4 regions of the Candidatus Clostridium radicumherbarum genome follow, and region 4 is predicted to be linked to each of the others. Evidence: riboswitches for the same ligand, from Rfam matches in the RefSeq annotation. Region 4 holds a riboswitch; each other region holds the start of a gene.
What was found. Region 4 has a riboswitch for lysine ahead of kal (3-aminobutyryl-CoA ammonia lyase). Riboswitches for the same ligand answer to the same signal wherever they lie in the genome.
Positions count from the first base shown of each region.

Region 1 (3,216 bases), on a different contig from region 4:
CAATATAAGGTTTTTGATGCAATGAAACAAAAGGGATGGTATACCACTAAGGATGCTCCAGATGCAGATGTTCAAAAACTTAAAACTGATGTAACTGCAATGGCTAATGAATTAACATAATTTTAAAGCAGGAGTTTAAAATAACTCCTGCTTTATGTTTAAGCTGCATTTTCATAGCTTCTTATACTGTTTATTTTTTCTTTATTTTTAAAGGCCATATATACATAGAAAGGAATGCCAGCTAACATAAGTAAGAATCCATACATTACTGTTTCTGCTCCTGAACCATAAATTGTCCAACAAGCATATATAAAACCAACTAATGGTACAAAAGCACTTTTTACAAAACTTAAAAAATTAAAGTTCTTTTCTCTCTTAACTATAAGCATCATATCGGCTGCAGCAGTAAATGCATAAACAGGCAGATATGATAATGTAGCAAGTAATATAACAAAGTTAAAAGCAGCTGTTAAACTCTTTTGATAATTCATAGCTAAAAGTATATTTACTAATACTGCACTAACAATTAAAGAAACCTTTGGTGTTCCATTTTTACTTATCTTTGCAAAAAAGCTTGGAAACATTCCATCTTTGCCTGCAGCATATGCTATTCTAGCTGTAGAAAGCAGCCACCCTATTGTAGTTCCTAATATAGAAATAACAACACCAACAGTTATGAGTTTAATTATTCCATTGCCAAAATATTGAGACAAAATTTCTGCTATTGGTGCACTGCTTTTAGCTAAAGCAGATTGTGGCATGGCACCCATTGCAAATATATTAATTGCCATATACATCACCACTGCTATAGAAATTCCAATTATTGTACTCCTAGCTACGTTCTTCTCAGGATTTTTGATTTCCCCAGCAGCTATGGATGAACTTTCAAAGCCTATAAAAGCCCAAAGAGTAGCCGTTGCAGCGGCTGGCAATGTACTAATTCCCTTTCCACTTGGAAATGCAGGAGTAAGATTACCTATTTTAAAGTGAAGCGCAGCTGATATTATAAAAAATAAAAATAATCCAATTTCAAATATAGTTATAGTAGTCTGAACCTTACCTGCTAGTTTTACCCCTATAACATTGATTAATGTAAATATCCAAAGTATTAAACTTGCAAATAGAAATGAAGCTAAATGATTGCTTCCTATAGTGGGATATAAGGTTCCAGCATAGCTGGTTACAGCAATTAATACTGCAGCATTACCTATCCATGAGCCATTCCAATAAAGCCAAGCATTTATGAAGCCCATGAAATCACCGAAGGCTAATTTAGAATATTCATAAGGCCCACCAGTCTTATGTATTTTTCTGCTTAACCTTGCAAAGGAAAGTGCTAAAAAGATTGAGCCTAAACCAGTTATAATCCATGCTAAAATGGTTGCCCCTGGTCCAGAGGTTGATGCTAAGGTGGCAGGAAGCATAAATATACCTGAGCCCATAATATTTCCTGCAACAAGCGCGGTAGCTATTACTAATCCTAATTCCTTCTTTAACTTTGTGTTTTGTTCCATATTGTTTAGCCTCCAATAAAGTTTAAAGTTTTGCCAGAATAGCTTGTACAAGTTTAGGATAAGCATACAAAAGACCTTGAGCAAAACACTCAAGGCCTTAAAACACGCAAAAAACACATACTTTTATTCCCATGAATGATAGCTCTCCACAATATAATTGTGACAGTTTTGTACATATTATATACAGAACCAGCTATACAGCTTTAAAGCATAAGCTGTATGCTTCGGCGATGCTTCCTTTCCTGCTGTTTCTCTGTGCTTGCCTCCACAGAAGTACTATTAAGCCTCGCGCCTCTACCCTTGTTATTAACTTTTCACTGACATGTATTATTATGCATCAATACTTTAGCTTAGTCAAGTGTTAAATAGACATAAAACGACATATTTTTTGTTTGTTCTATTTAATATTAATTATATTTATAGCCTAGAAGCTCATACATAAGCCTTTCATCTAAATTGCCACCTGATACTACTACAGCTACATTTTTCCCTTTAAATCTTTCCATGTTTTCAATGATTGCTGCTACTGATGCAGCCCCCGCTGGTTCGGCTATTACCTTATCCTTTTCAATAAGCTGAACAATTGCTTTTCTAATTGTTTCTTCATTTACTACAATTATGTCATCAATGCATTTAGCTGCCATTTCATAGGGAATTTCACCTACTCCACCAACTAATGCATCACAGATAGATTCCTCACTTTTATAATCGAAGTAACATTGCTTATCTCTTAAAGCTGCAACCATGGCTGGACAAGCGGCAGTTTGTACACCAATTATCTCAATCGATGGTTTTAAGTGCTTTGCTGCAACACTTATACCTGTAATAAGACCACCCCCGCCTATTGGAGCAATTATTACATCAATATCTGGATTTTCATCAAGTATTTCAAATGCTATAGAGCCTTGCCCTGCTATAACTTGAATATCTGAGCAAGGGTCAATAAAGGTAAGCTTTTCTTTTTTTCTTGCTTCCTCAGCTTCCTTATGAGCTTCATCATAGTTTTCCCCAGTCTCTATTACTTCTGCACCATAATACTTTATCTTGGTGAGTTTTGCCTTTGGAGTAGTTTTAGGAACAAATATTTTTGCTTTTATTCCTCCTAACATATATGAAGCAAAGCTTACTCCAGCACCATGATTTCCGGAGGATACTGCAATGACACCCTCTGTTCTACTCTCCTCTGAAAGCCAAGTCATTTTGCTTAAAGCTCCCCTTACTTTAAAGCTTTTTAACCTTTGCTGTGATTCAAGTTTTAAAAATATCTTAGTATGTTCATTGCTTAAACTATAAGATAATTCAAGAGGAGTTTTATATATAAATTTATTTATCCTTTCTCGTGCTGATAAAACATCTTCAAAAGTTACCATAAGAATTACCCCCAAAATTCTTTTAATAACCCTATTTTACCATTAATTTGCAATATTTTAAAATATATTTTCATCCTTTATTTTGAAAAAGATCAAGTACAAATTTTTTTCTTTCTGAAATTTTATACGTAAATATAAGCAGTATAATGGAAATAAAAACATAAAATAACTTAACTTTTAAAATTTCACCTTTTCCATAATCACTATATTGATAAATATGTCCAAGGATACCCTTTGTCTGTGTTATCTTACATCTCCATAGCGCCTCCTCAATTAGGTAATAAGAAGTTATTATAGAAGTACTTACTGCTATATCCCGTGAAATATATATA
Region 1 is NZ_JBJHZY010000001.1:874,236-877,451, reverse strand. Features, by position in the region: gene ACJDUH_RS04230 (spore coat protein) at 1-120, shown strand, start outside; gene ACJDUH_RS04225 (APC family permease) at 159-1,514, opposite strand; lysine riboswitch at 1,646-1,819, opposite strand; gene ACJDUH_RS04220 (threonine ammonia-lyase) at 1,922-2,884, opposite strand; gene ACJDUH_RS04215 (hypothetical protein) at 2,955-3,216, opposite strand, start outside.
Region 1: it holds a riboswitch for lysine, as region 4 does, so the genes downstream of both, ACJDUH_RS04225 (APC family permease) here and kal (3-aminobutyryl-CoA ammonia lyase) in region 4, are expected to answer to the same signal.

Region 2 (3,216 bases), on a different contig from region 4:
TACTATTCATTAAATAGAATAAATTTTTCATTATTGTGCAAAATATGGCTAATGATATTGAGAAAGGTGGTTTTATTTATGAATGGTGATTTAAGCTGCAGTGCCCTTAATTGCGTGCATAATATGACTGGGCTTTGCTCAGCAAACCAAATTCATGTTATAGGCAGCAGCGCTTACAGCAGTGCAGAAACAATGTGCAATACCTTTGCTGAAAAAGGTATTAAAAATGCTTTTACTCATCTTACTAATATGAATATTCCAGGTGAAGTTAAGCAGGTGTTTACTAATACCTCAATTGAAATGAGTCCTGTAATTAAATGTGATGCTCTTAATTGTACATATAATGATAACAGAGCCTGCTCAGCCTCACACGTACAGGTACACGGACCGGATGCTAGTTCAACTGAAGGAACCCAATGTGAGACTTTTAGAAAATAGAGAATATTAGAACTAAATTAATCAACAATAGCACTGCTTCTACTACTAATAATATAATACCTATGTTAATGATACTTATAAAAATTAATGAAATATCATTAAAGTGAAGTTAGATAAAGAGTAATGAAAATAATAAAAAAATGAAGAAATAATTACAAAATATATTATTAAAAGAAAAAAAGTTCTAAAAATTTTATTTGTAAACAGTTACATTTGACAATATTTTACAACAAACTGTTGACAGATTTAAAATATTGTTATAAAGTAGTTTTATAATTTAATAAGACCTCACTTTTACGGTGGGGTAGAGGCGCGGTGCTTAATAGTCCTTAGTGGAGCTTGAGAAACATTGAAACTAGGGAGAAGGATTCATCGCCGAAGCTTATAATATTCTCTATATTATTTGCTGGGTCTGCAGTTAAGAGCTGCAGGACTGTCTCAATAGACTACCCGGTTTATTGAGTTGTGCTATCTCATTTGGGAAATGAAGGGGTTTAGGAGCAAGTGTGCACATTGCGACCTGAGGTTACCTCAGGTCTTTTTTTGTTCAAAAAAAGACCGAAATGAGAAATATGAAAATCCAAATGAAAGATTAGCCTTTTTTAACTGCAAAAGCAGAAAATATAAGAAAAAGGAGATATGTAAAATGAAAAGAAAATTTTGGTCATTAATGGCAATGTCACTAACAGCAGTATTAGTTTTAGGAGGATGCGGGACAAGCAATACCTCAAAGGATACAAAGGCACAGGCAGCAAATGATGCTGGAACCTTTAGAATTGGACTTGAATGTGGATATGCACCCTTTAACTGGACACAATCAGATAGTTCAAATGGTGCTGTTAAAATAGATGGCAGCTCAGAGTATGCAGGAGGCTATGATATTGAGATAGCTAAGAAAATTGCAGATGGTCTTGGAAAAAAATTAGTGGTAGTTAAAACTGAATGGGATGGCCTGGTACCAGCTTTGACTTCAGGTAAAATAGATGCAATTATTGCAGGTATGTCACCAACTGCAAAACGTAAAGAGACTATAGATTTTACAAATAACTATTATAAATCAGATTTAGTTATGGTGGTTAAAAAAGGCGGAAAGTATGACAATGCTGCATCAATACAAGATTTCAGCGGGGCAAAGGTAACTGCTCAATTAAATACCTTCCACTATTCAGTAATCGATCAAATTAAGGGTGTTCAAAAGCAACCTGCTATGGATAACTTCCCCGCAATGAGAGTTGCTCTTCAATCTGGAATGATTGACGGATATGTTTCAGAACGTCCAGAAGGGGTTAGTGCTTCTGCAGCAAACTCGGCTTTTAAAATGGTAGAGTTCAAAAATGGCTTTGTTACATCACCAGACGATACAGCAATTGCAGTAGGTGTTGCAAAGGGCAGCGATTTAACTGAAAAAATCAATAAAATTCTAGCTACTATTCCTGTAGATCAGCAAAAATCTATCATGGATACTGCTATTAAGAATCAACCAGCAGCAAAATAAACAGTACAAAACTTATTAAGGCATTATAGAGGCGGCTTAGTTTGTAGTATAGATATTAGATTGGACAAGCTGCCCTGCACAATAAAGCAGGAGTGATTAAAAATGAGTTTTCAATGGGTAATAAGAATTATTAAAGATAACTGGCCAATGCTCCTTCGTGGAGCTGGCATGACACTTTTGATTTCAATGATTGGTACTATATTAGGCTTTTTTATTGGCCTTATAGTAGGCGTTGTACGAACTATTCCAATGCCTGAAAGAGGTATAAAAAAGGTAATTCTTAAAGTTATTAATGCTGTTCTCTTCATATATATAGAATTATTCCGTGGAACACCAATGATTGTACAAGCTATGGTAATTTACTATGGTTCTGCCTTAGCTTTTGGAATAGATATGAACAGATTAACAGCAGCAATATTTATTGTTTCTATTAATACTGGTGCCTACATGTCTGAAATTATCCGTGGAGGAATAGTTTCAATTGATAAGGGACAAACTGAGGCGGCTCAGGCTATTGGTATGACACATCTTCAAACCATGCTTAATGTTGTACTGCCCCAGGCAATTCGCAATATTTTGCCAGCAATGGGTAATGAATTTGTCATCAATATAAAAGATACATCAGTGCTTAACGTAATATCTGTAACAGAGCTTTATTTCGAGACAAAGTCAATTTCAGGAAATAATTTTAGATATTTTGAATCCTTTTTCGTTGCATGTATTCTGTATTTTATAATGACCTTTACAGTAACAAGAATCTTACGTTTTATAGAAAAGAAATTAGACGGACCAGAAAATTACACTATGTATGCTAATCAGATGCAGATATAGGTGCAAGGATTTATAAAAAGGAGACTTAGAAAATGGAAAATGTAATTGCGGTTCAGCATTTAAGTAAATTCTTTGGGACTCATGAGGTATTAAAGGACATAGATTTCTCAGTAAAAAAGGGAGAAGTGGTCTGCATAATAGGTTCCTCTGGCTCAGGAAAATCAACACTTCTTCGCTGTATTAATCTTTTGGAAAAGCCAACTAGCGGCGAAATTATCTACAGTGGAGAAGACATTTTAGATGACAAGCATAATATAAATGAGTATCGTACAAAGCTAGGTATGGTATTTCAGCAATTTAACTTATTTGACAATCACAATGTTTTGCATAACTGCATGGTTGGACAGATAAAAGTACTGAAGCGCTCAAAGGAAGAAGCCAAAAAGGTTGCTTTAAAATATTTAAGGATTGTAGGCATGGAGCAGTATGTCAATGCTAAGCCTAAGCAGCTA
Region 2 is NZ_JBJHZY010000002.1:465,181-468,396, reverse strand. Features, by position in the region: gene ACJDUH_RS12000 (DUF1540 domain-containing protein) at 79-438, shown strand; lysine riboswitch at 736-917, shown strand; gene ACJDUH_RS11995 (transporter substrate-binding domain-containing protein) at 1,085-1,933, shown strand; gene ACJDUH_RS11990 (amino acid ABC transporter permease) at 2,036-2,764, shown strand; gene ACJDUH_RS11985 (amino acid ABC transporter ATP-binding protein) at 2,797-3,216, shown strand, end outside.
Region 2: it holds a riboswitch for lysine, as region 4 does, so the genes downstream of both, ACJDUH_RS11995 (transporter substrate-binding domain-containing protein) here and kal (3-aminobutyryl-CoA ammonia lyase) in region 4, are expected to answer to the same signal.

Region 3 (3,216 bases), on a different contig from region 4:
CTATATTAGGCAGTTCGATGGCCCTTCTTACTGCGTCTAAAGTATCATTATTTAAAATGGAGAACCCAAATTTTGAATCTATTTGCCCTGTTTTTATATAGTCATGGGTATGGGCTTCTATACCTGGAGTTATCCTTAAAAGTATCTTTTGTATTTTATTATAAGTTCTAGCTATTTCATTTATTTTTTCAATTTCGAAATAATTATCTACTACAAACTTTCCCACCCCATTTTTTATGCCAAGTTCTATTTCTTCTATGGTTTTATTATTTCCATGGAAATATACTTTTTCTAATGGGAAACCACTTTTTAAAGCTGTATAAAGTTCTCCACCTGAAACCACATCAAGGCAAAGACCTTCTTCCTTTATTAACTTGCACATAGCTAAGGTTAAAAAAGCTTTTCCAGCATAGGCAACTCTATTCCCAGCTTCTAATGCCTTAAAAGCACTGAGGTATCTTTTACATTTAGTTCTTACAAAAGCTTCATCTATTACATATAAAGGAGTACCATATTCATTAGCTAATTTAACTGTATTTACTCCTCCTATAACTAACTCATTATTTTCTATTTTTACATTTCCAAAAAACTGCATAGGGTGCCTCCTTAAAATATTTAAAGGTTGAATTCTTCTGCAACAATATTTATGGCTTTAAGCTTGTCATCTTGTTTAATAGCACAGGTAATTCTTATTTCTGAGGTAGTTATCATTTTTACCTTTATATTATTCTTACTAAAAAGCTTGAACATCTTCGCAGCAACTCCTGAAGTAGTTTTCATTCCAATACCCACCATAGAAAACTTTGTAATATCTTCATCTATACTAATACAATCTTTTTTAGCATAAATTTTTACCACTTCCATGCTTTCCTTTAAATCCTCTTTAGGAACTGTAAAGGAAATATTTACTCTTTCATTTATAGGTGAAGTCTGACTTATCATATCGATGTTTATTCTTCTGCTTGCTAAAGCTTCAAAGAGATTTGATAATACATTTATATCATAGCTAATGTTTTCTATAGTTATTGCCACATCATCATCACTAGTAGCAAGGCCTGTTACAGCTTTTCCTTCCATATTCATTTTATTATTAACCTCCTTAATTACTGTTCCTTTAATATCACTATTACTAAGGCCTACATAAATTGGCACACCATATTTTTGTCCCAGCTCCACTGATCTTGAGTGCATTACTTGAGCACCAAGGCTTGCAAGTTCAAGCATTTCCTCATAATCGATTTGTTTTATTTTATTTGCTTTGCTATATTTTCTAGGATCAACACTGTATATTCCATCAACATCAGTATATATTTCGCAGATTCCATTCAATTTAACTGCTATAGCAACAGCTGTGGTATCAGAGCCCCCTCTTCCTAAAGTAGTAATATCTCCTTCTTCATTTATTCCTTGGAAACCAGCTACAATCACTATTTTATCTTCCTTCAAACTGTTTCTAATTTTACTTCCATCAATATCGTCTATTAAGGACTTACCATAATTTCCAATAGTTTTTAAACCAATTTGATAGGCTGTATAACTTATAGCATCATATCCTAAGTCCTTAAGTGTCATAGCAAGAAGGGAGGAAGAAATCATCTCTCCAGTTGAAAGCAGTGCATCCAGCTCTCTTTTGTCAGGATTATCTGTTATTTTCTTTGCTAAAGCTATAAGCTCATCAGTAGTATCTCCCATTGCAGATACTACAACTACAAGGCTCTCTCCTTTTTCCTTGCGTTTTATAATACTAGAAGCAACCTGCTTTATTTTTTCAATTGTTCCCACTGAACTTCCGCCATATTTTTGAACCACAACCCTCATATTTTGTCCTCCTTTGAATCTTTATGCAATAGATTTTTGCTGGATAAAAAAATAAATGCAGCAAAGGAACACCCTTGCTGCATTAAATACAATAGTATTTTACAACTCTGTGTACCTTGTAGCTCTCCACTATTTTCATAGTGACAACAATACATATATTTTATGTATTGCCAGGGAATATATCTGTCGATATATTTCCTTCGGCCATAGCTCCTTTTACCATACATTTTCGCGTACCCGCTCCGAATGGCTACTAATAGTTACGGCGCCTCTACCCTAGGCAGATATTTAATTGTAATTTAAATTAATAATCTTAAATTGTACTTTATCATATTAAATCAGAAAATGCAAGTATAAAATATCTTAGTTGCATTTACAAAAATAATGTAGCACGAGAAACGTCCCCGTGCCACATGCCGCATTTTTAAATTTTATAGAATTCTTCAAAGGATTTTACAACATAGCTGTGGTCCATCACTCCTCCAAGCTCCCTGACAGAGTGCATTGCAAGTATTGGAGTACCCATATCCACTGAACGAATTGCAAGATGTGTGGAGGAAATTGGCCCTATAGTTGAGCCTCCTGGTGAATCAGAACGATTAACAAATCTCTGCACAGGAACTCCAACATTTAAGCATATTTGCTCATAAACTGCTGCTGTGTTGCTGTCAGTAGTGTAGCTTTGGTTTGCAGCTAGTTTTATTACTGGTCCCTTGTTTATTAGGGGTCTATTAACAGGATCTGCTTTTTCTTCACTGTTTGGATGAAGTGCGTGTGCTAAGTCTGCAGATATCATAAAGCTTCTTGCAATAGCTCTGAAAAAGTCCTCTCTACTACCACCTAAGGAAAAAACTATTCTTTCTAGGATATTAGAAAGCACCTCAGAATCTGCTCCCTGCTTTGTGTGGCTCCCTACTTCCTCATTGTCGAAGGCTATCATAACATTAGTAGCCTCAGAAGCCTCCGCATTTGTAATTGCCTTAATTCCAGCATGGATCATAGCTAAATCATCCAGCCTGGAACTGGATATAAATTCATTGTTTAAGCCTATTATTTTCCCTTTTTCAAATTCATAAAGGAATAAATCAAAATCCAATATATCCTTCATATCCACCTTTAGCTCATTTGCAATGACGCTTATAAGATAATTATTCTTTTCAAATTCATCATTTACCATAGCTATAATTGGAAGAGTATCCTTTTGTCCATTTATTTCATAGCCTTTGTTTACATTTCTATTAATATGTATAGCTAAGTTAGGTATTATTAATATAGGTCTGTTTATATTAATAAGCCTTGTTTCAGGATTAAGTACGTTTTTACCCTTTAAAATAACTCTTCCAGCAATTGAAAGCGGCCTATCAAACCAGGTACTTAATATTGGTCCTCCATAAATTT
Region 3 is NZ_JBJHZY010000002.1:224,693-227,908, forward strand. Features, by position in the region: gene lysA (diaminopimelate decarboxylase) at 1-595, opposite strand, end outside; gene ACJDUH_RS10925 (aspartate kinase) at 616-1,818, opposite strand; lysine riboswitch at 1,930-2,100, opposite strand; gene ACJDUH_RS10930 (M18 family aminopeptidase) at 2,243-3,216, opposite strand, start outside.
Region 3: it holds a riboswitch for lysine, as region 4 does, so the genes downstream of both, ACJDUH_RS10925 (aspartate kinase) here and kal (3-aminobutyryl-CoA ammonia lyase) in region 4, are expected to answer to the same signal.

Region 4 (3,216 bases):
AAATCACTCTTGCCTCTTTTGGAGTAGCTACTTCTCTACCAAGTTCCTTTGCAAGTCTTACTACCTTTTCAACTAATTCACCATTAGATTTAGCAGGCATTCCTTTGGAAATGTAAACGTTGTCCTCATAACCAACTCGAACATGTCCTCCAGAAATTATTGATACTGCTGCCATAGGAAACTCATTTTTTCCTATTCCTGATACAGTAAAGGTGCTTCCTTCTGGGATACTTCCCATCATAAAAGTAAAATCTCTTGGAGATGCACTTATACCCCCATTAACTCCTAAAACAAAATTAAAATGCATTGGGGATTTAATATATCCCTTTTTATTAAGCCTTATAGCCATATCAATCATGCCTTTATCAAATACCTCAACTTCCGGCTTAATGCCAAGAGATATCATCCTTTCACCAAAGGCTTTAATCATGTTTTCAGTATTTACAAATATGTCATCTCCGCCAAAATTACAGGTACCGCAGTCTAGGGTAGCCATCTCTGGCAGTAAATCCACTGGCTGAAGTCTTTCTTCAATACTCATTCCAACTGCACCACCAGTAGAAGGCTGAATAATAACATCTGGGCATCTTCTCTTTATTTCTTCAATGCAAAGTCTAAATCTTTCCTTATCTTGAGTTGGTGTACCGTCATCATTTCTTACATGAAGATGGATTATACTAGCTCCAGCCTTATAGGCTGCCTCAGCCTCTCTTCCTATTTCCTCCACTGTATAAGGTACACTTGGATTGTGTTCCTTGGTAACTTCTGCCCCACATATAGCTGCCGTAATAATCAACTTTTCCATAAAACTCCCCCATTAAAATATTAATAATTTTAATCTCTAACTAATTTTCTCTGCTTGTTTTTCGGAACTACACAAGTTCCGCTTGCTCTGCATACTATAATAGGTTCCTCCAATATTTCAGCTGCAGAGTCGTTAATGTGCGGTAGCGGTACTATAACCTTCCTAGCTTCGAATGTCATCTTTCTAGAAGTGTTTCCGCACTCAATAATTTCTCCTTCTGCTTCAATATAGTCTCCTGCATAAACTGGTGCCAAAAACTCTACACTGTCATAAGCTCTAAATAAACCTTCATCTCCGTCATTTCTTATTAAAAGCTCTGTGGCAACATCTCCAAATAGATTAAGCATTCTTGCTCCATCAACGAGATTTCCACCATAATGGGCATCATGGGTGCTCATTCTCATTCTAATTAAAGCTTTCATAACTAACCCCTCCATCTGTTTGTAAAATATTGTTAATTTTTAAACATAAAAAAGCACTGAAGATTTTCAGTGCTTGCCTTTAAAACCTAAGGTTTTTAAATAGTGCCATCTATGCAATGAAAATCAATCTTCCATCACATAAATAGCGCTCCATGAAATTATTCATGGCAAGGATAAAAGTGTACCTATTATCCCCAAGGGTAAGCTAAAGAACTAAAATACCCTTTCGGCAGGTAAATCCTTCATCTTTAGTTTCGAAGGTTCTTCTTCTTAACACCTAAAGATTAAACGTTTACTTGCTCCTCTATTTATGTACCTAATTATTCAATTGTTAATTTTATTATATTCCTGCGAAATTTTACTGTCAATATATATTTATTGAAAATTTTAATATTTCATTAAAAAGAAAATATTCTATTTAATGAATAAATTTATTTACCAACCTTAGTAAAATGAATAATTTCTAATATGTTACATGAAGTATATTTCAGGAGCATCTCTTCTCACTTAAATGTTACTTTCCCATTTTACATTAAATTTTTTTAAAAAAAGTACTTCCCATGATAAAAATAATTTTATATAATATATTTAATATATTTTGAAAATTCATTTAATTGACAATAAATTTGTTCAATCCTTTATCACTTTACTACGCGAAACATTATTTACTCTATATATTTATCTCTTTTGAGCTTTTATAACATTGCTTTATTCATAGTTTTCTTAAATTATTAATATAATTAAATATAATATAATAATTTACATCTACTAAGGATATTGCCTTTTATTTTCATATGATAGTCAATTGGTAGACTATTTTTATTGTTTATCGTATAATAAGCACATAATTTTATTATGGGGAATTATGTTATGTGTTGTTATAAAACAAAATATTAAGGAGGACAAGCTATGGATCTTTTTAGAAAGAAAACCGCGGACATGATGGAGGATGAAGGGGAACATTCGGGACTTAAGAAAAAATTAAAAGCCATGGACCTAGCTGCATTAGGTATAGGTTCAGTTGTCGGTACTGGAATCTTTGTTGCTACAGGTTCCGCTGCACAAGCTGCAGGTCCAGCTGTAATTATTTCATTTATTCTTGCTGCACTTGTAAGTGGTTTTTGTGCACTAACCTATTCAGAACTTGCTACTATGTTTCCAGTTGCAGGTAGTACTTATTCTTATTCTTATGTTGCATTCGGGGAATTTATTGCATGGGTTATTGGTTGGGATTTAATGCTGGAATATGTCGTTTCAGCTAGTACTGTTGCCTCAGGTTGGTCAAGTACCCTAATTGCATTACTTGCAAATTACGGAATTGCACTTCCTACATCAATAACAACTTCAACTTTAAACGGAGGTATTGCAGATGTACCTGCAATTCTTATTACTTTATTGGTAACTTGGATACTTTATATTGGTATTAAAGAAAGTGCCAATGTTAACAATATTATCGTTGGAGTTAAAATAGTAGTAATTTTACTATTTATATTCCTTGGTTCAACACATATAAACCTTGCTAACTTCCACCCATTTGCACCATTTGGCTGGAAAGGTATTATGAGCGGTGCTGCACTTATATTCTTCTCTTATATCGGCTTTGATGCAGTTTCAACTGCTGCAGAAGAAACTGTAAATCCAAAGAGAGACGTTCCATTAGGACTTGTTATATGCTTAACTGTAGTTATTATCCTTTATGTAGCTATAGCATTTGTTCTTTGTGGTATAGTTCCTTTCAAGAGTATCGATATTACAGATGCTCTGCCAGCTGCACTTAGAAGCATAGGTATTAATTGGGGCGGTGCCTTAGTTGCTACTGGTGCTATTATAGGTATGATTTCCACATTACTAGTTACACTTTACGGTCAAATTAGAATATTCATGGTTATGTCAAGAGATGGACTTCTTCCACCAGTTTTTGCTAAATTGCATACTACCCATAAAACTCCACATATTTGTACTTGGATTACTGGTTTAATATGTGCAGTA
Region 4 is NZ_JBJHZY010000003.1:128,308-131,523, reverse strand. Features, by position in the region: gene kce (3-keto-5-aminohexanoate cleavage enzyme) at 1-805, opposite strand, end outside; gene kal (3-aminobutyryl-CoA ammonia lyase) at 835-1,227, opposite strand; lysine riboswitch at 1,363-1,542, opposite strand; gene ACJDUH_RS14395 (amino acid permease) at 2,137-3,216, shown strand, end outside.